Regions from separate parts of the Roseixanthobacter pseudopolyaromaticivorans genome, predicted to be linked through region 3. Evidence: riboswitches for the same ligand, from Rfam matches in the RefSeq annotation. Region 3 holds a riboswitch; each other region holds the start of a gene.
What was found. Region 3 has a riboswitch for thiamine pyrophosphate ahead of thiO (glycine oxidase ThiO). Riboswitches for the same ligand answer to the same signal wherever they lie in the genome.
Positions count from the first base shown of each region.

Region 1: it holds a riboswitch for thiamine pyrophosphate, as region 3 does, so the genes downstream of both, thiC (phosphomethylpyrimidine synthase ThiC) here and thiO (glycine oxidase ThiO) in region 3, are expected to answer to the same signal.
Region 2: it holds a riboswitch for thiamine pyrophosphate, as region 3 does, so the genes downstream of both, thiD (bifunctional hydroxymethylpyrimidine kinase/phosphomethylpyrimidine kinase) here and thiO (glycine oxidase ThiO) in region 3, are expected to answer to the same signal.

Region 1 covers NZ_CM195539.1:2,313,593-2,320,149, forward strand. Annotated here, with positions in the region: gene V5F68_RS11210 (Do family serine endopeptidase) at 1-179, shown strand, start outside; gene serB (phosphoserine phosphatase SerB) at 248-1,147, opposite strand; gene miaA (tRNA (adenosine(37)-N6)-dimethylallyltransferase MiaA) at 1,169-2,083, shown strand; gene V5F68_RS11225 (hypothetical protein) at 2,089-2,823, opposite strand; gene V5F68_RS11230 (protein-methionine-sulfoxide reductase heme-binding subunit MsrQ) at 2,893-3,783, opposite strand; gene V5F68_RS11235 (thymidylate synthase) at 3,873-4,667, opposite strand; TPP riboswitch at 4,854-4,988, shown strand; gene thiC (phosphomethylpyrimidine synthase ThiC) at 5,084-6,557, shown strand, end outside.
Region 2 covers NZ_CM195539.1:1,731,025-1,737,581, reverse strand. Annotated here, with positions in the region: gene V5F68_RS08405 (autotransporter family protein) at 1-840, shown strand, start outside; gene V5F68_RS08400 (PepSY domain-containing protein) at 1,071-3,698, shown strand; gene V5F68_RS08395 (helix-turn-helix domain-containing protein) at 3,721-4,341, opposite strand; gene thiD (bifunctional hydroxymethylpyrimidine kinase/phosphomethylpyrimidine kinase) at 4,429-5,244, opposite strand; TPP riboswitch at 5,319-5,423, opposite strand; gene V5F68_RS08385 (Lrp/AsnC ligand binding domain-containing protein) at 5,554-5,790, shown strand; gene V5F68_RS08380 (chromate transporter) at 5,989-6,519, opposite strand; gene V5F68_RS08375 (chromate transporter) at 6,516-6,557, opposite strand, start outside.
Region 3 covers NZ_CM195539.1:3,159,256-3,165,812, reverse strand. Annotated here, with positions in the region: gene amaB (L-piperidine-6-carboxylate dehydrogenase) at 1-814, opposite strand, end outside; gene V5F68_RS15140 (NUDIX domain-containing protein) at 892-1,335, opposite strand; gene V5F68_RS15135 (glutathione S-transferase family protein) at 1,416-2,021, opposite strand; TPP riboswitch at 2,281-2,380, shown strand; gene thiO (glycine oxidase ThiO) at 2,369-3,565, shown strand; gene thiS (sulfur carrier protein ThiS) at 3,568-3,792, shown strand; gene V5F68_RS15120 (thiazole synthase) at 3,849-4,652, shown strand; gene V5F68_RS15115 (thiamine phosphate synthase) at 4,686-5,318, shown strand; gene V5F68_RS15110 (sigma-54-dependent transcriptional regulator) at 5,430-6,557, opposite strand, start outside.

The DNA.
Region 1 (6,557 bases), 850 kb from region 3:
CCGAGAAGGGTCTCAAGCCCGGGCAGATCGTGGTTGAGGTGGGTCAGGAAGCGGTCTCAAGCCCGGACGATGTCCAGAAGCGCGTCGACGGGCTGAAGAAGGACGGGAAGAAATCCGCCCTGCTCCTGATCTCCGACGCCGATGGGCAGGTTCAGTTCGCCGCGATCCCGCTGAACTAGCGGCCACTTTCACAAACAAAAGGCCCGGAAACACCGGGCCTTTTTTTCCGCATGAGCCGCGAACCGGCTCAGGGATGGCGGATCTCTTCCGCGGAATAACCCTGAAGATACAGCAGGGCGGTGAGATCCCCGTGATCGATGCGTGCGTGGGCCGCCTCCGCCACCTTCGGCTTGGCGTGGAACGCGACACCGAGGCCAGCCTCCCCCAGCATTCCGAGATCGTTTGCGCCATCGCCCACCGCCAGGGTCTCGGAGGGAGACAGATGAAGCCGGTCCCGCAGCTCGACGAGGGATGCGGTCTTGGCGTCGCGGCCGAGAATCGGCTCCTCCACGAGGCCTGAGAACTGGTCCGCCTCGATCAGCAGGCGATTGGCACGGTTCTCGTCAAATCCCAGCATGCCCGCGACCGCATCGGTGAACAGGGTGAACCCACCGGAAACGAGCGCCGTATAGGCTCCGTTCGCCTTCATGGTGGCGACCAATTCCGCGCCGCCCGGCGTCAAGGAAATGCGGCTGCGCAAAACCTCGTCCACCACCTGCGCCGGCAAGCCTTTCAACAAGGCCACACGCTCGCGCAGTGCCGGTTCAAATGCGATCTCGCCGCGCATCGCCCGTTCGGTGATCGCAGCCACGTGCGCCTTGATGCCGATGACGTCCGCGAGTTCATCAATGCACTCTTGGCCGATCATGGTGGAATCCATGTCGGCGATGAACAATCTCTTGCGCCGCGCCGCGGCGAGCTGCACCACCACGTCGATCGGCGCGCCGGCAAGGGCGGCGCGCACGCCATCGGCAAGAAGGCGGGTATCTGCCCCAAGTTCAGGATCGAACGGAATGTCCACGGCCACCTCGGCCGCGAGGATGCGCTCTTCCTCCGCGCCGGGCAGGACGGACCGCGCGGCGTGAATCATGTCGCGCGTTAAGGTGGCGTGAGAAGGATTTGCGATAAGTGTCGCGACATACACCATGGTCTGTCCAATGAGGAAAGCTTGAAACCGTCAGCGGTGCTCATCGCAGGTCCAACGGCCAGCGGCAAGTCCGCGGTGGCGCTGGCTCTCGCCGAGCGCACGGGCGGCGTGGTGATCAATGCGGATTCGATGCAGGTATACCGCGATCTGCGAATCCTCACCGCGCGGCCCAGCGCCGAGGAGGAGGCTCGCGCCGACCACCGGCTTTACGGCCATGCTGACGCGATGGACGATTATTCCGTGGGCCGCTGGCTCGGCGATGTGATCGCCGCCATAGGGGCGACGCGGGCGGTGGATCGGCTGCCGATCGTCATCGGCGGCACTGGCCTGTATTTTCGGGCCCTGACCCAAGGCCTTGTCGCCATTCCGCCGATCCCGGCAGAGATGCGGATGGCGATCCGGACCATGGCGGAAGGCGAGAGCGCGCACGTGCTGCACAGCCGCCTTGCCACGCTGGATCCCGAAACCGCGTTCCGCCTGGCGCCCAACGATCGTCAGCGCATCCTACGCGCGCTCGAAGTTGTTGAAGCGACGGGGAAGTCGCTCAGCGCGTGGCAGCGCTCTATCCAGCCGCCCGCCCTGCCCCCGGAGGGGCTGGTGAAGCGGGTGCTTCAGCTGGATCGAGACATTCTGCGGCGCCAGATCGACCGGCGCTTCGAGGTGATGATGGAGGGCGGTGCCCTGGAAGAGGTCGAACGGCTCGCCGAACGCCGGCTGCCTGCCGACCGGCCGCTCCTCAAGGCCTGCGGCGTGCCCGCGATGATGCGGCATCTCGCCGGCGATATCTCCCGTTCCCAAGCGGTTACGGAGGGCCAGACCGACACCCGCCGCTATGCCAAGCGGCAGGAGACTTGGTTTCGCCACCAGATGGCGGAGTGGCCGCACACGACTCCCTATGAGGCTCTGGAAGACCTGATGGGTGAGATTGCCGCCTGAACGTTTCAGGCCGCCGCAAGCCCCCTGCGTGCCGGTGCCGCCCCGGCCAAGCGAATCCACGCGGCCGCAAGCGCCAAAAACAGGAAGCCTATGGGCCCATGGGGGCTGGCGTGCGACGTCTGGATCTCCCAACCGAACGCAATCAGCAGAATAAGGGAGGGCCATGGGGCCCGGCGCGTGAGGTGGAGGGCAAGGGCGACGCTCACCGCGGCGAGAAGGACCATCCAGGAGCCCGTGAGGCTGATGACGGACCCGACACCGCCGACCCACGGATCCACCCAATCTTCATTGAGCAGCGCGATCGCGCCCTGGGCTTGCTCTGGCGTCAGTTTTCCCGCCGCGCGCATGGCGTCGATGTTCAGCATGCTGCGGCCGAGCCCGATGCCGCCGATGGAATCAAGCGCCGTGTAGCAGATCAAAAATATGAAGGTGGCGACGCGCGACACCCAGGCCGCGAGACAGGCGAGGCCCTCCTCAATCCCCTCCACAGCCATCCATAATCCCACCGACACCAGCCCCAGCATGGGAAGCTGGATCATGTGCATGGTGAACCACCAGGTCGGCCCGAAATAACCAAGCGCCCAGTAGCGCGGATCAAACGGCTGGGACGTACAAAGATAGGCATACATGCCGGGACTCCTCGTGAAGCCCGACGGATGGAAAAGCTCGGCGCTGGCAAGAATAAGCGGCGCCACGACAAGGCACACCCACCATAGAATACCCTTGATTTTCGCATTCATGTCCCACCCCCATGCTCGCCGCTCAGCTTAGCTGATCGGGGGGAGAGCGGGAACGGACAGCGAAGGGGGTTAGCCGGCGAGTCTGGACTTGGGGGGTGACACTTTCGTGCCGGATTGTTTGCCGGCCCGGACGGTCTTTGCAGACGGAAACAGCGTCTGTCGCACCGCCGCCGCCAGAGCCAGCGACAAACCGGCGGCCAGCACCCAGCCGGCGGGGCTAACCCCAAGCTGCGGCTGAAAATTCGCTGCCGCAACCAGCCAGGGGTCCACGCCGGTGAGCACCCCGTACCATGCCACTTCGCCAAGCGCCGTCAGCGCGGCGCTAACAATCGTTACGGCGGCGAAAGCCATTGGCCCGACACGATTCGTGAAGTGGAAGACGATGCGATAGGCGAACAGCACGATCAGCAGGCCGCCCATCATGACGGCCTCGGTCACGTCCAGCTTCGACTGGATCAGAAAATGAGCAATGGCAAGGATTGCAACGGCATAGACGCTGGCATGCAGCGCATTCCAACGCTTCGCCCCCATGCGGCGAATGATGCGGTCAAAGGATGTTCCGCCAAGCGCCAGCAGCAAGGCAACCGCCACCGCCCCGATGGTGAGATAGAAGCGCAAGACGATCTCACGCCCTGCCGCCGTGAAGCTATAGCCTTGATCGGCCACGAACAATCCGAGATGCAAGGCGGCATAGAAGAGGGCCGCAAGACCGAGATTGCGGCGTGCCAGTACCAGCTTCGGCCATTGGAAGAGGCGTCGCACGGGGGTGACGGCGAGGCTCACCAGTAGGAAACGCACGGCCCACAGGCCGGTGAAATGGATCGCTGCCGCGACCGGCCGCCCGCCAAGGTCCCCCGCCAGCGCCCAGCCCGCCAGCCAGAGTACCGGCACCACCGCTCCAAGAAGAGAGAGGGTGAGTTCCGGGCTGAATTTGCCATTACGTTCGTGAAACAGGGCCATGGGGCGTATTCTCTCGCTATCGCTCAAGATACGCAAAGCGAGGCGCCAAAGTTACGGCAAGGCGTTACACAAGGCCGTGAAGCCGCACATCATACGGCAACGGGGGCCTTGATGGCAGGGTGCGGATTATATCCCTCGATCGCCACGTCTTCATAGCGGAACGCGAAGATATCACGCACCCGCGGGTTCAGCACCAGACGCGGGAGGGGGCGGAGGGGACGGGACAATTGCTCCTGCGCCTGCTCCACATGGTTGGAATAGAGGTGAACATCACCGAACGTATGAACGAAATCGCCAGCTTTCAAGCCCGCTACCTGCGCGACCATCGCCGTCAATAGAGCGTAGGATGCAATATTGAAAGGAACGCCAAGAAAAACGTCGGCAGAGCGCTGGTACATCTGGCAAGAAAGTTTGCCATCCGCGACATAAAACTGAAAGAGGCAATGGCACGGCGGCAGAGCCATCTTCGGCACGTCTGACGGATTCCATGCGGTTACGATCAAGCGCCGAGAATCCGGATTGCGCTTAATGTCGGAGACCACTTGGGCGATCTGGTCGATCACGCCCCCTTCCGGGGTCGGCCAGGAGCGCCACTGATGGCCGTAAACGGGGCCGAGATCGCCGTTTGCATCCGCCCATTCGTCCCAGATGGAAACGCCGTTTTCCTTGAGATATCTGATGTTTGTGTCGCCAGCCAAAAACCAGAGCAACTCATGCACGATGGATTTGAGGTGCAGTTTCTTGGTGGTAACCAGGGGAAAGCCCTCGGCTAGGTCGAAGCGCATCTGGTGACCGAACACGGAGAGCGTGCCGGTGCCGGTGCGGTCCTCCTTGCGGACGCCCTCGCTCAAAATGCGCAGAAGAAGGTCGTGGTACTGGCGCATCTCAGCACTTCTCCGTCCCAATTCCGCGCTTCTCCGTAAGATTTATGCACTTCACCAGGAAATGTCATGGGCGCCGGCCGTGAAGCCACCTGCCGACCCACACAAATTCGTGTTGCAACGCAATATGCGCGGCGACTGGCTGCTGCGTCGCAGCGTTGACATGGATCAAATCCCTCCCCACTGTGGACGCATTCCAAGGGGAGCCCCGCGAGGGGGCTGAGAGATCGCCTTCCGGATTGATCGTCATGATCACCGGCGCCGCGATGACCCTTCGAACCTGATCCGGGTCATGCCGGCGAAGGGATCGGAATAGGCCACCGGCGCGATTCGCCCCGCGAATTCCACCCGGAGCCACCCCGTCTCCTAAGCTCGAATCCCCGGATCTCATTTGAAGCGCGAGCTTAAAGGAGATCCGTATGCTCGATGAAGCCTCCACCTCATCCCTGAAGGTGACGACAGGCCCCCTGCTCCAGTCCCGCAAGGTATTCGTGCCAGCCACCCGTCCCGACGTACAGGTGGCGATGCGGGAGGTCAGCCTGTCCGATCCCGCCGAACGCCCGGTGCGCGTCTATGACACCTCCGGCCCCTACACCGATCCCGAGGCGCTGATCGACCTCACCAAGGGCCTGCCTGAGCTGCGCCGCAGCTGGGTGCTTGAGCGCGGCGATGTCGAGGAAGTGGAAGGCCGCGCGCAGAAGCCGGAAGACGACGGGCTGAAGCCCGGCCAGACCAGCCACCTGCCCGCCTTCGACCGCACCGGCCGCAAGCCCCTGAAGGCCAAGCCCGGCAAGCGGCCGACCCAGATGGCCTATGCGCGTGCCGGCATCATTACCGCCGAGATGGAATATGTGGCCGCGCGCGAAAATCTCGCCCGCGCCAATGGCGGCGCCCACCCGCACCACAAGGCCATGGGCCTCGGCTCGGCCATTCCCACCGATATCACGGCCGAGTTCGTGCGCGAGGAAGTGGCGCGCGGCCGGGCCATCATCCCCAACAACATCAACCATCTCGAAACCGAGCCGATGGCTATCGGCCGGAACTTCCTGGTGAAGATCAACGCCAATATCGGCAATTCGGCCGTCACCTCGGGGGTTGCCGAGGAGGTGGACAAGCTGGTGTGGGCGATCCGCTGGGGCGGCGACACGGTCATGGATCTGTCCACCGGCAAGAACATCCACACCATCCGCGAATGGATCATCCGCAATTCCCCGGTGCCCATCGGCACGGTGCCGATCTACCAAGCCCTGGAGAAGGTGAACGGGGTCGCCGAGGACCTCACCTGGGAGATCTTCCGCGACACGGTGATCGAGCAGGCCGAGCAGGGCGTGGATTATATGACCGTCCATGCCGGCGTGCGCCTCGCCTATGTGCCGCTGACCGCCAACCGCGTCACCGGCATCGTCTCGCGCGGCGGCTCGATCATGGCCAAATGGTGCCTCGCCCACCACAAGGAGAGCTTCCTCTACGAGCATTTCGAGGAATTGTGCGAGATCTTCGCCCAATATGACGTGGCCTTCTCGCTCGGCGACGGCCTGCGCCCAGGCTCCATCGCGGACGCCAACGACGCCGCCCAGTTCGCCGAGCTGGAGACCCTGGGCGAACTCACCGAAATCGCCTGGAGGCACGATTGCCAGGTGATGATCGAGGGGCCGGGCCATGTACCGCTGCACCTCATCCGCGAGAATGTGGAGAAGCAGCTGAAGGTCTGCCACGAGGCCCCCTTCTACACGCTTGGCCCGTTGGTGACCGACATCTCCCCCGGCTACGACCACATCTCCTCGGCCATCGGCGCGGCCATGATCGGCTGGTTCGGCACCGCCATGCTCTGCTACGTGACGCCCAAGGAGCATCTCGGCCTGCCCAACCGGGACGATGTGAAGACCGGCGTTA
Region 2 (6,557 bases), 1.4 Mb from region 3:
CTCGCACCCGGCTTCGCGGCGACCGCATGGCTCCAGGGCTATGGCGCCTGGGGCAGCAGCGACGCCACGGCGGACACCGCGAGCCTTTCGCGCTCCATCGGCGGCGTCATTGCCGGCATCGATACGCCGGTGGGCGAAGCCTGGCGCCTCGGCATCGCCGGCGGCTACAGCCAATCCACCTATGATGTGAATGCCCTGGCCTCCTCCGGCACCAGCGACAATTACGACCTTGCCGTCTATGCCAGCACCCGGTTCGCGCAAGTGGACCTGCGGCTCGGGGCGGCCTACGGCTGGCACGATCTTTCCACCAGCCGCACGGTGCAGTTTCCCGGCTTCCTGAACGGCCTCTCCTCGGACAACAAGGCCGGCACCACGCAGGTGTTCGGCGAGATCGCACAGGGCTTCATGGCCGGCGCGACCCGCTTCGAGCCCTTCGCCGGCCTTGCCTATGTGCATCTGGACATGGACGGCTTCACCGAATCCGGCGGCGCCGCCGCGCTCACTTCCGGCGGCATGACGCAGGACAACACCTTCACCACGCTCGGCATGCGCGTCAGCCAGAGCATGGCCCTCGGCACCGGCACGCTCACCGCGCGTGGCGGCCTTGCCTGGCAATATGCCTTCGGCGACATCAATCCCGACATCGGCTTCGCCTTTGCGAGCGGAAGCACCCCGTTCACGGTGAGCGGCGCCCCCATCGGGCGCAATGCGGCGCTGGTGAATGCCGGGCTCGACTTCCGCGCCACCGCCAACATGGTGGTGGGCATCAGCTATGGCGGGCAATTCTCCGACCAGGGCATGGACAATGCGCTGAACGGGCGCCTCGCCATCAGCTTCTGATCCTGTCCGCAACCCAATGAAACATCCGGCAGGCCCGCGCCGCGCCGGATGTTTCATTGCCGATCTGTAATAAATCCCTGAGGTAAGGACCAGACAAGCCTTGCTTCCCAGTCTGGATTTATAATCATTCCATTCATTTGTCCGCGTATTGAGGAACATAAGTCCGGTTGATATGCCATAGCCTGGCTGTTTATTGCCATGTATGCCCGCGTGGCCCCAGGATATTGAGCATGTTGAAGGCCGTCTGGTTTCAGATCCATTGGTTTCTCGGCATAACCGCCGGCATCGTGCTGGCGGTGGTGGGCGTCACCGGGGCCATGCTCTCGTTCGAGGACGAAATCCTCGCCGCGCTCAATCCCGGAATCATCACCGTCCAGCCGGCGGCGCCCGGCCCGCTCGCGCCGGACCAATTGCTCGAGCGCATCCGCGCCAACGCGCCCGGCAAGACTCCGACAGCCCTGATGGTTTCCGCGGATCCCACCCGCGCCGCGCGCGTCACCTTCTCCCCGCCGCCCCAGCCGGCGGGCGCACCCGCCGCCGGTCCAGGCGGGCCGCGCGGCGAAAACCGCTATGTGAGCCCATATGACGGCACGCTGCTGGGCGATGTGCAGGGCCAGGCGTTCTTCCGCTTCGTGATGCAGGTGCACCGCTGGCTGGCGGCCGGCGATGTCGGCAAGCAGATCGTCGGCGCCTCCACCATCGGCCTGATCGTGCTTTCGCTCTCGGGCCTTTATCTGCGCTGGCCGCGCAGGGCGCTCGACTGGCGCAACTGGATGCGGCTGGATTTCGGCCGGCGGGGCCGCAGCTTCCTGTGGGAATTGCATTCGGTCATCGGCACCTGGGTGTTGCCCTTCTATCTGCTGGCCTCGCTGACCGGCCTGTACTGGTCCTACGACTGGTATCGCGGCGCGCTGTTCGACCTCACCGGCACGCCCCGCCCGGCTCAGCAGGGACAGCGCCCCGCGGGTCCGCCCCCCGCGCCCGCTGGAGCCCCGGGAGCAGGCCCACCTCCCACCGGCGAGCGCGCGCCGCGGGAAGGACGCGAGGCGCGCGGCGGGCCGCCGCTGAACCTTGCCGTGCTCTGGCCCGCGTTCGTGCGCGAATCCGGCGGCTTCAGCATTGCCACCGTGCGCCTGCCCCAAGGCAATGCGCAGACGCTGACGATCACCTATCAGCCCGTGAACCCGGCCCATGAACGGGCGAACAACACCCTTGTCCTGGACGCCTCTGGGCAGGTGCGCGAGCATCGCCGTTACGATGATCTGCCGGCGGGCCAGAAGCTCATGGGCAGCATCTTCCCGCTGCATTCCGGCAGCTTCTTCGGCTTTACCGGCACGCTGCTGATGATGGTGGCGAGTCTGTTGATGCCCTTGTTCGCCATCACCGGCTGGATGCTCTATCTCGACCGTCGCAAAAAGAAGCGCGAGGCCCGCGCCGCCGCCGCACCGGTCGCCGCCGCCATGCCCGACACCGCGCCGGTGCTGGTCGCCTATGCCAGCCAGACCGGCACCGCGGAGCGCCTCGCCTGGCAGAGCGCGAAGGCCCTGCAAGCGGCCGGCCTGCCGGTGACCGTGGAATCCCTGGCCGGGCTTGCACCCGAAGCGCTGACCAGGGCGAAGCGGGCGTTATTCGTCGTCTCCACCTTCGGCGAGGGCGAGCCGCCGGACACCGCCCGTGCTTTCGCTCGGCGGATGGCCGCGCACAACGGCGAGACGGGGCTGGCGAACCTTGATTATGGCGTGCTGGCGCTGGGCGACCGGTCGTTCACGCGCTTCTGCGGGTTCGGCGCGGAACTCGACGCCTGGCTGCGCACCCACGGCGCGACGCCGCTGTTCGATCGTATCGAGGTCGACATGGAGGATGCGGGCGCGCTGCGCCATTGGCAGCAGCATCTCGGCACATTGTCCGGCCTGACCACCCTGCCCGACTGGAGCCAGCCCAATTATGAGGATTGGCGCCTCGCCAGCCGCCGCCTGCTCAATGCCGGCAGCGCCGGTCTGCCGACCTTCCATCTCGCGCTGGACCGGGACGGGACACCCGCCGGCTGGGCCGCCGGCGACATCGCCGAGATCGGCCCGCGCCTGGATATGGAAACCGTTCGACGCACGCTCGATGCCCTCAAGCTCGACGGCGACGCCCCGGTCCAGAATGGCGGACAGACTCTGCCCCTGCGCGAGCTTTTGGCGCGCAGCCTGCAACCAGCGCAGGATCGGTCCGGCGGCAGCGCGCAGGAGATCGCAGACGGCCTCAAACCCTTGCCGCATCGGGAATATTCCATTGCCACCATTCCCGAGGACGGACGGATCGAACTCCTGGTGCGCCAGACGCGGACGCCCGAAGGCGACTATGGCCTTGGCTCCGGCTGGCTGACTCACCATGCGCCGGAAGGCGCGCGGATCGCGTTGCGCATCAGGTCCAACCCGGCCTTCCACGGACCGGACGATGCCCGGCCGCTGATTCTCATCGGCAACGGCACCGGCCTTGCGGGCCTTCGGGCCCATCTCAAGCGCCGCGTGCGCGCCGGGCAGGACGCCAATTGGCTGATCTTCGGGGAGCGCAACCGGCAGCACGATTTCTATTTCCGCGACGAGATCACCGCATGGCAGAGCGCCGGCGCGCTGGCGCGGCTGGACCTCGCCTTCTCCCGCGACCAGGCGGAGCACCTCTATGTGCAGCATCGCCTTAAGGAAGCCGGTGCGGAGGTGGTGCGCTGGATCGAGACCGGAGCGGCGATCTATGTGTGCGGCAGCCTCCAGGGCATGGCCCCCGCGGTGGACCATGTGCTCAGCGAGCTGATCGGCACCGAGGCGCTGGAACAGCTTGCCGCGCAGCGCCGCTATTGCCGCGACGTCTATTGACGGGGCGGGTAGCGCCCGACCCTCAGTCGAGCACGGCCGCCTTCAGCAGGCAGACCATGAAGGCGGCGGCCGGCTCGGTGCCGAGGTTGCGGATGACGTGGCGGCGGTCGCAGCGATAGCGCAGCGTTTCGCCCGCCTTCGCGGTCTCTGTCACGCCGCCCACCTCGACCGTGAGGGTGCCCGCGGTCACCGTCAGGCATTCGATGGAGCCGATCTGGTGGCCGTCGGAGTCCAGCTCGCCGCCCGGCTCGGCGAGGAATTCGTAATATTGCAGCCACTCCACCGTCTTGATCCAGCCGATGATGGAAAGCCGGCACCGCCCGTCCTGCGAAACCAGGATCGGCGTCTCGGCGCGGGTCATCTTCTCGATGAAGGGCGCTTCGTCCGAAGAGGCGAGGACGCGCTCCACCGTCATGTCCAGCGCGTGAGACAGGCGCCAGACGGTGGCGAGGGTGGGATTTGTCTCGTTGCGCTCGATCTGGCTGATGATGGACTTCGCCACGCCGGACTGCTCGGAGAGTTCGGACAGCGAGAGATTATAGGCCTTGCGCAGCCGCTGAATGGTCTTGCCGAGCTGCCCGGTCATCGCCTGGGCGCCATCCTCCGGCCCCCGCTCGCTGCCCTTCTCCCGCTGTTGCGCCATGCCCTATCCCTTTTGCCGAACGATCGTTCGCCGCACCGGACGATACTGCGAAAAGCCGTTCATGCAAGCGGGTTCAGCGCAATTTGCTCAATTGGCCCAGAGGGCATGGAAGTGGTGCACGGGGCCATGGCCATGGCCCACATCCAGCGCATCGGCGGCGGCGATGGCCCCGGTGATATAAGCCTTTGCGGCCCGCACCGCGCCTTCCAGATCCGCGCCCTTGGCAAGGCCGGCGGCGATGGCGGAGGAGAGCGTGCACCCCGTGCCGTGGGTGTTGCGCGTGGCATGGCGCGGGGCGGACAGGCGCAGCACCCCGTCGGCGCTCACCAAAAGGTCGATGCTCTCCGGCCCCGAGCCATGGCCGCCCTTCATGAGCACCGCGCCGCAGCCGAGCGCTAGCAAGGCTTGGCCCTGGGCGAGCATCTGCGCCTCGTCCTGCGCCACCGGCTGGTCTAGCAGGGCGCCGGCCTCGGGCAGGTTGGGCGTGATGAGCATGGCGCGCGGCAGCAACACCTCCTTGAGGGTGGCGATTGCGGCATCCTCCAGCAGACGAGCGCCGGAGGCGGCGACCATCACCGGATCCAGCACGATGGCGCGGGCCTGGTGCCGCGCCAGCCCCTCCGCCACCGCCTGGATCGCCGCCGGGCGCGAAAGCATGCCGATCTTCACCGCCGCGACCTTCAGGTCGCTGAACACGGCGTCGATCTGCGCGCCGATGAAAGCGGGCGGCACGTCGTGGATGGCGCTGACGCCCGTGGTGTTCTGCGCGGTCAAAGCCGTGAGGACGCTGGCGCCATACACGCCGAGGGCGGAGAAGGTCTTCAGGTCCGCCTGGATGCCGGCGCCGCCGCTGGAATCCGAGCCGGCAATGGTTACGGCGATGGGGATGAGGCTCTGTGACACGCGGCAGCTCCGACGGGCATCGAGGATGGCGCGGGAAGCCGGAAGATGCGGCGGGACAGGCGGCCCGAACGGCCGCCCTGCGCAATCTCGGTTTCCTTCGCCGGCATGATCCGGATCAGGTTCGCGGGTTGGACAAGCCTCTCAGCCCCGCATGATGCGGGACACCCCGACGAGATGGCTTAGATGTAGAGAACCCCTGCCCGCCCATCAAGCCCGGCGGGTCAGCCTATGCGGCCTGCGCCCTTGCAAGGGCGCGCCCTTTTCGCCACCTTGGCGCCGCCCCGACGGGCCGCGCCAAGGAGAGTTTCCGTGATCGCCTTCTTCGTCCAGATCAAATGCCAGCTTGGGAAATCCTATGAGGTGGCCAACGCTTTGGCGGATGCGGAGATCGCCTCGGAAATCTATTCCACCGCCGGGGATTTCGACCTGCTGGTGAAATTCTATGTGCCCACGGACACCGACATCGGCCATTTCGTGAACGAGAAGGTGCAGAAGCTGGAGGGCATCCAGGACACGCGCACCATCATCACGTTCAAGGCCTTCTGACGCCCGCCCGCCGGCGTCTGGCCGGAAAATGTTTCACGTGAAACAATGGCTTAGCGCGGACGAACAGCGGTTTACTGGCGCTTCTCCGCGGCTCCACCGCGGACGAAACCGCGATTTCGGGCGAAATTCCGCAGATGAATTTCGGCGACGCGCCCATCGGCCGGCGAAGCCTGCCGGCCGCCGCATGTCGCGCGACTTCTAGACCAGCCCGGCCAGGCCCAGCGCGCCGCCCACGGCGATCAGCCAGATCGGATTGAGCCGCGTCGTCAGCGCGCCGATGGCGGCGAAAGCGGTGAGCCCATAGGCGAGCCAATGGGTATCGGCCAGGCGCATGAGGATGTACGCGCTCGCCAGCACGATGCCGATGGTGAGCGCCGCCAGGCCGCGCTGGATGGCGATGCGCAGGGGCGCGTCGCGGAAGCGGTGGGACAGGCGCGACATGCCATAGGCCGCCGCCCCCGCCGGCACGCACATGACGAAGGTGCAGGCGATGGCGCCGGGAATGCCCGCCACATACCAGCCGATCAGCGTCACCAGCAGCACGTTCGGCCCGGGCGTGACCTGGGCGATGGCGAACAGATCCGCGAACGTATCCCCGCTCATCCAGCCATTGGCCTCCACCGCCATGCGGTGCAGCTCGGGGATCACCGCGTTTGCCCCGCCGATGGCGAGGAACGAGATGACGAACATATGGGCGACGAGATCGCCCAGGGGATCGCGCCCGCTCATCGCGACCACCGCCATGCGGCGATGATGGAAAACGGCGC
Region 3 (6,557 bases):
GGCAGACGATGGCGGCATTGTTGCCGCCGAGTTCCAGGATCGCGCGCGCGAACCGCGCGGCAAGGCGCGGCGCGACCGCGCGGCCCATGGCGGTGGAGCCGGTGGCCGAGACCACGGGCACGCGCGGATCGTCCACCAGCGCTTCGCCCATCTCGCGCCCGCCGATCAGCAAAGTGGAGAGGCTGGCCGGCGCCTCCCCGAAGCGTTCCGCCGCGCGCTGGAAAATGGCCTGGACCGCGAGCGCGGTCAGCGGCGTCTTTTCCGAGGGCTTCCACACCACGGCGTTGCCGCACACCAACGCCAGCGCGGCGTTCCAGGACCAGACGGCGACGGGAAAATTGAACGCCGAGATAACGCCCACGACGCCCGCCGGATGCCAGGTTTCCATCATGCGATGGTCGGGGCGCTCGGTGGTGATGGTGAGGCCGTGCAATTGGCGCGACAGGCCGGTGGCGAAGTCGCAGATGTCGATCATCTCCTGCACTTCGCCCAGCCCTTCGGAGAGAACCTTGCCCGCCTCCAGGGTCACCAGCCGGCCGAGATCGTCCTTGGCGGCGCGCAATTCCTCGCCCAGCAGGCGCACCAGCTCGCCGCGGCGGGGCGCGGGCACGGAGCGCCAGGTGAGAAAGGCCGCGTGGGCCGCGCCGATTGCTGCCGTCGCGTCGGGCGTTTCATGCAGGGCGGCGACCTGCTCGCCCGTGATCGGCGAATGCGTCGCCAGCGTGCCGCCGGCGCGCGCTGCGGGCGCAACGCCGAGGCGATCGAGCAGGGCGGCGATTTCGGCGGCGGGGGAGGGGGTGGAGGTCACTTCCATGAGAAAGCTCCCGAATGAGACAGGCAGCGAACGGTAGGCGAGGGCGATGGACCGCGCGCTCGGGGAATGATGCGCGCCTACCAGCGCGGGTCCGGCGGGTGCCCGCCTTCGATCTCGGCGAGGCGGCGCAGCGTGCTGGCGGTGACATCCGCCGGCAAAGCGTCGCGCGGGAAAAAGCGCACCTCGCGAATCTCCAGATTGGGGCCGGGCAGGGCCTCGAACGAAAAGCGCGGCACGAGATAGCAGGCCACATGATCGCGCCCGCCGACGCGGGGATTGAAGAACAGGCCATGAAGCACCAACGGACCTTCGGCGGTGACCGCCGCTTCTTCCATCAGTTCGCGCCGGGCCGCCTCTTCCGTGGTTTCGCCCACATCCACGCCGCCGCCGGGAAAATGCCAGCCGGGCGTATAGGAATGGCGCACCAGAAGTACGCCGCGCGCCTCGTCCATGACGATGGTGCGCACACCGAGAGTGAGGCCGTGGCGCACGCGCCGGATGAGCGGAAGCAAGGGAAGCATGGCCGCCTTATAGCGCGTCCGCGCGGCGCTGGCAGCGGGCGCTTGCGCCCGCACGCCGGCAAACGACGCTTGCGCCACCCTCAGGTGGCCAGGGCCTCCGCTTCGATGGCGTTAGCCCGCTGGAATGCCGGCCGCGCCTCGCAGCGCGCCACATAATCCGTAAACACCGGCCGGGGTTCGATCACCTTCAGAAGCGTCAGCCCGTACCAGACATTGCTGCCCACCATCACGTCGGCTGCGGTGAACTGTTCCCCCAGCAGATAAGGCCCGGGCGTGAGCGCCGCTTCCAGCACATCCATCACCCGCTCGAAGCTGCCCCAGCCGGCGGCCCGGCTCGGCAGATTCACACCTGCGAGCTTTTGGGTGAAGGCCGCTTCCATGCAGGCGGCATCCCAAAACAGCCATTGCAGATAGCGGCCCCGGCGCGGATCGCTGATCGCGGGGGCAAGGTGCGCTTCCGGAGATTTGTCGGCGATATAGAGGCAGATGGCGCCGCTCTCGGCGATCCGCGCGTCGCCATCCTCCAGCGCCGGCACCTTCATCATGGGGTTGATGGCGCGAAATTCCGGGGAGGCGATAAAGGGACCATCGAGCGGCACCAGCTCGCGCTCATAGGGCAGCCCTGCCTCCTCGAACAACCACAAAGCGCGGAAAGCGCGGGTGTGGGGTGCCCAATACAGCTTCATCGCGGTGCTCCCGGTCACTTATCTCAAAAGGAACATAACAAGAACATTTTCGCGAGTCGAGGTCTCTGGCGCCATCCTATCTGCCGATCCACACGCCTCCATGCGTGGGGATCAGCCGCCCCATGCTTTGCGCCCAGGCCCGGCAATTGCGGCTGGACCGCGAAAAAGCTATGGGACGAAACGCCTTGCATCGGTTCGTGACGGTTCGATGCGAATTTTTGAGTTTTCCTTGCCGCTGGGGCGCAGAGCGGTGATACTATCAGACGGCCTGGGGTGCCGCGCGTCACGCGCGGCTGAGATCATACCCATCGAACCTGTCTGGGTCATTCCAGCGTAGGGAGGAGCCGATGAGCACCCGCTTATCGTCCCAGAATAGTGTTTCTTCGCAAGTTGAGCCGGCCCGCAGCGACGCTGCCGGCCTGCGCGTCGCCATCGTTGGCGCAGGCGTCATCGGGCTCGCCATCGGCTGGCGTCTCGCCCAGGCGGGCTGCAAGGTCGAGCTGTTCGATGCCGGCCTTGCCGGCTCCGGCGCCAGCCATGCCGCCGCCGGCATGCTCGCCGCCTGTGCGGAAGCCGAGCCCGGCGAAGAGGGTTTGCTGACCCTCAACCGCGCGAGCCAGACCTTGTGGCCGGCCTTCGCGGCGGATCTGGAAGCGGCCAGTGGCATGGATGTGGGCCTGCGCGAGGAGGGCACGCTCGTCGTCGCGCTCACCGCAGACGACGCCGCCAAGCTGCGCCACCAGCACGCCTTTCAAAAGAGCCTCGGGTTGCCGGTGGAATGGCTGACCGCCGCCGAGGCGCGCCGCAAGGAACCGCATCTCGCCACTAAACTGGCCGGCGCCCTCTGGTGCCCGCAGGATCACCAGGCGGACAACCGGCAAACCGCGGCGGCGCTGAAGGTCGCGGCGCTGAAGGCCGGTGCGGTGCTGCATGAACATGCCAAGGTGGAGCGGGTGGAAACCCGCGATGGCCGGGCAAGCGGCGTCGTGGTCGATGGCGTTCTGCATCCCGCCGATACCGTGATCCTGGCGGCCGGCGCCTGGTCGCGCGGGGTCACCATCGCCCCGGCGGCGCCCTTGCCGGTGCGCCCCATCAAGGGGCAGATGCTGGCCCTGCGCATGGACCCCGCAGCGCCTTTGCTGACCCATGTGCTGTGGGGACCGGGCACCTATATGGTGCCGCGCAAGGACGGGCGGCTCATCATCGGCGCCACGGTGGAGGAGAAGGGCTTCGACACCGACATCACCGCCGGCGGCCAGCTGGCGCTGCTCACCCATGCGTGGCGCTGCGTGCCGACCATCGAGGAACTGACCATCATCGAGCAATGGGTGGGCTTCCGCCCCGGCAGTCGCGACGATGCGCCGATTCTCGGCGCGAGCGAGGTGGCGGGGCTGATCTATGCCACCGGCCATCACCGCAACGGCATCCTGCTGCTGCCGGTGACCACGTCCACCATCTGCGCGCTGGTGCTGGACGGCCACACGGACCCGCTCATCGCCCCCTTCGGGGCGGAGCGTTTCGCGCCGCGCGCGGCGGCGGAGTGAGGATGATGGAAACCGAAACCGTGCTCGACCTCCAGGTGAACGGCGCGCGGGAGAGCCTCCCCGTCGCGACCATCGCCGCGCTTCTCGACCACAAGGGCGTGGATGCGGCCCGCAAGGGCATCGCCGTGGCCTTGAACGGCGCCGTTCTGCCGCGCGCGCGCTGGGCCGAGCACAGGCTCGCCTCCGGCGATGCGGTTGAAATCATCCAGGCCAAGCAGGGCGGCTGATCCGCCGCGAGACACAGGCTAGCGCCCGCCATTCGGCGCGGGCAAAGAGAATGACCATGAATGCTTCCGTCAATGCCGCCGCCACCTTCAACGCCGACCCGCTGGTGATCGCCGGGCGCAGCTTCAATTCGCGCCTGTTCCTGGGCACGGCGGGCTATCCGAACCAGAAGGTGTTCCTCGATGCGCTCGCCGCCTCGGGCGCGGAGATGGCCACCGCCTCGATCCGCCGCATCAGCCTTGCAAGCTATGAGGAGAGCCTGACCGACCTGCTCTCGGGCCGCGTCCACATCCTGCCCAACACGGCCGGCTGCCAGACCGCGAAGGACGCGGTGCTGACCGCCGAACTGGCGCGCGAGGCGCTGGAGACCAATTGGGTGAAGCTGGAAGTGATCGGCGATCGCGAGTTGCTCTATCCCAATGTGGAAGAGCTGCTGAAGGCGACCGAGGATCTGGTCCATCGCGGCTTCGTCGTGCTGCCCTATTGCAACGATGATCCCGTCACCTGCCAGAAGCTGGCGGACCTCGGCGCCGCGACCGTGATGCCGCTCGGCTCCATGATCGGCACCGGGCTCGGCATAGCCAACCCCCACATGATCGAGCTGATCTGCGCCCGCTCCCCGGTTCCGGTGGTGCTGGACGCCGGCATCGGCACGGCCTCGGACGCGGCGCTGGCCATGGAGCTCGGTTGCGCGGCGGTGCTGCTCAATACGGCGGTCTCCAAGGCGCACGATCCGGTGCGGATGGCCGCCGCGTTCCGCCACGCGGTGGATGGCGGACGGCTCGCCCGGCTGTCGGGGCGTATCCCCAAGAAGCTGCATGCGGAAGCCTCAAGCCCGGAATTCGGCCTCGTCGGCACCTGAGGGCCTGGGCTAGGCTGCGGCGGGGAGAGATCCATGCTGCCGCAGCCGCCCATCCTGCTGATCACCGACCGCTCGCAGGCGCGCGCGCCGCTGCCCGAGGTGGTGGCGGCGGCGCTGGAAGGCGGCTGCCGCTGGATCAGCGTGCGCGAAAAGGATTTGCCGCAAGCCGAACAGATCGCGCTCGCCCGCGCCCTGCTGTCGCTCGCCTTTGCCTTCGGCGGGCGAGTCACGTTGCATGGGGCGTTCGACCTTGCGGTGGAAGCGGGGGTGGACGGTGTCCATCTGCCGGCGGGCTCGGATGTCGGCCAAGCGCGATCGCGCCTGGGGCCCGGCGCGCTCATCGGCCTGTCCACCCACACGCTGGCCGAGGTGGCGGGGGCCGACGCAAGGCGCCTCGATTACCTCATCGCGAGCCCCGCCTTCGAAACGCGCTCCAAGCCGGGTTACGGGCCGGCGCTGGGGGAGGCGGGCCTGCGGGAGCGGGTTGCCGTGACATCGGTGCCCGTTCTTGCCCTCGGCGGCATCGAGCCGGAAACGATCGCCCCTTGCCGGGTGGCGGGTGTGGCGGGGATCGCCGTCATGGGCGCGGTGATGCGCGCCGCGGACCCCGCCCACGAGATGCGCGCCCTGTGCCGGGCCTGGGCGCTCGGCGAGGGCCAAAGCTGATAACCCCGGTTTAAACGGCCGCATTCGTTTTGCCGAAGCCGCCAGGCGCGCCGGGGATCTGGCGCGGCGTGCGCCTCGCCGCGAAGGCGCTTCCTCTCCCGCGCACAGGCGTTATTGCGCCACCGGCCGCCCGGTCCGATAGGCCGCCTGATCGATGCCGTGGCGGCGCAGCTTGTCGTAGAAGGTCTTGCGGGGGATGCCGAGCGCCTTCACCACCGCCTGCACGTCGCCGCCGTTTTCAGCCAGGGCGGTGCGGATTTCGGCGGCCTCGAAGGCCTCCATGCGCTCCGGCAAGGGCGCACGGTTGCCCGAACCTGGCGCCGGCGGTGGGTTTGCGACGAGGCCGAGGGCGACGCGCTCGGCATAATGCACCAGCTCGCGCACGTTGCCCGGCCAGTCGTGCGTATCGAGGTGGCGGCGCACGCTTTCGCCGATCTGTACCGGCTCGCGCTGGAAGCGGGCGCAGGCGAGCGCGAGGAAATGACCGAACAGCAGCGCCACGTCCGCACGCCGCTCCCGCAGCGGCGGAATATGCAAGGTCGCCACATGCAGACGGTAATAGAGGTCCTCCCGGAACGCCCCCTGCCGCACCAGGGCCTGGAGATTGACCTTGGCCGCGGCGACCACGCGGATGTCCACGCGGCGCACTTCATTGGTACCGAGCGGGGTGATCTCGCGCGCTTCCAGGACGCGCAGCAGCTTGACCTGGAGCGCTGGCGACATGGCCTCGATCTCGTCCAGGAACAGCGTGCCGCCGTGGGCATGCTCGATCCGGCCCACGCGCTTCTTCATGGCGCCGGTGAAGGCGCCGGCCTCGTGGCCGAAGAGTTCGCTCTCGATCACGCTTTCCGGCAGCGCGCCGCAATTCACCACCACCAGCGGACGGTTGGCGCGCCGGCTCAGGCGGTGGAGGGCATTGGCCACCACCTCCTTGCCGCTCCCGGTCTCGCCTTCCACCAGCACATCCACATCGGCGTCCGCGAGCTGGCGCAACGTCTGCCGCAGGCGCGCCATGGCAGCAGTCTCGCCGAGCAGGGGCAGGTCCTCGCTGGCCGCTTCCGCGCGCCGCCGCAGGTCGCGGTTCTCCAGCACCAAGCGGCGCTTTTCCCCCGCGTGCCGCACCGCGCCGAGCAGGCGGTCACCCGAATAGGGCTTGGCGAGAAAATCATAGGCACCCTCGCGCATGGCATCGACCGCCATGGCGATGTCGCCGTGGCCGGTGATGAGGATCACCGGCAG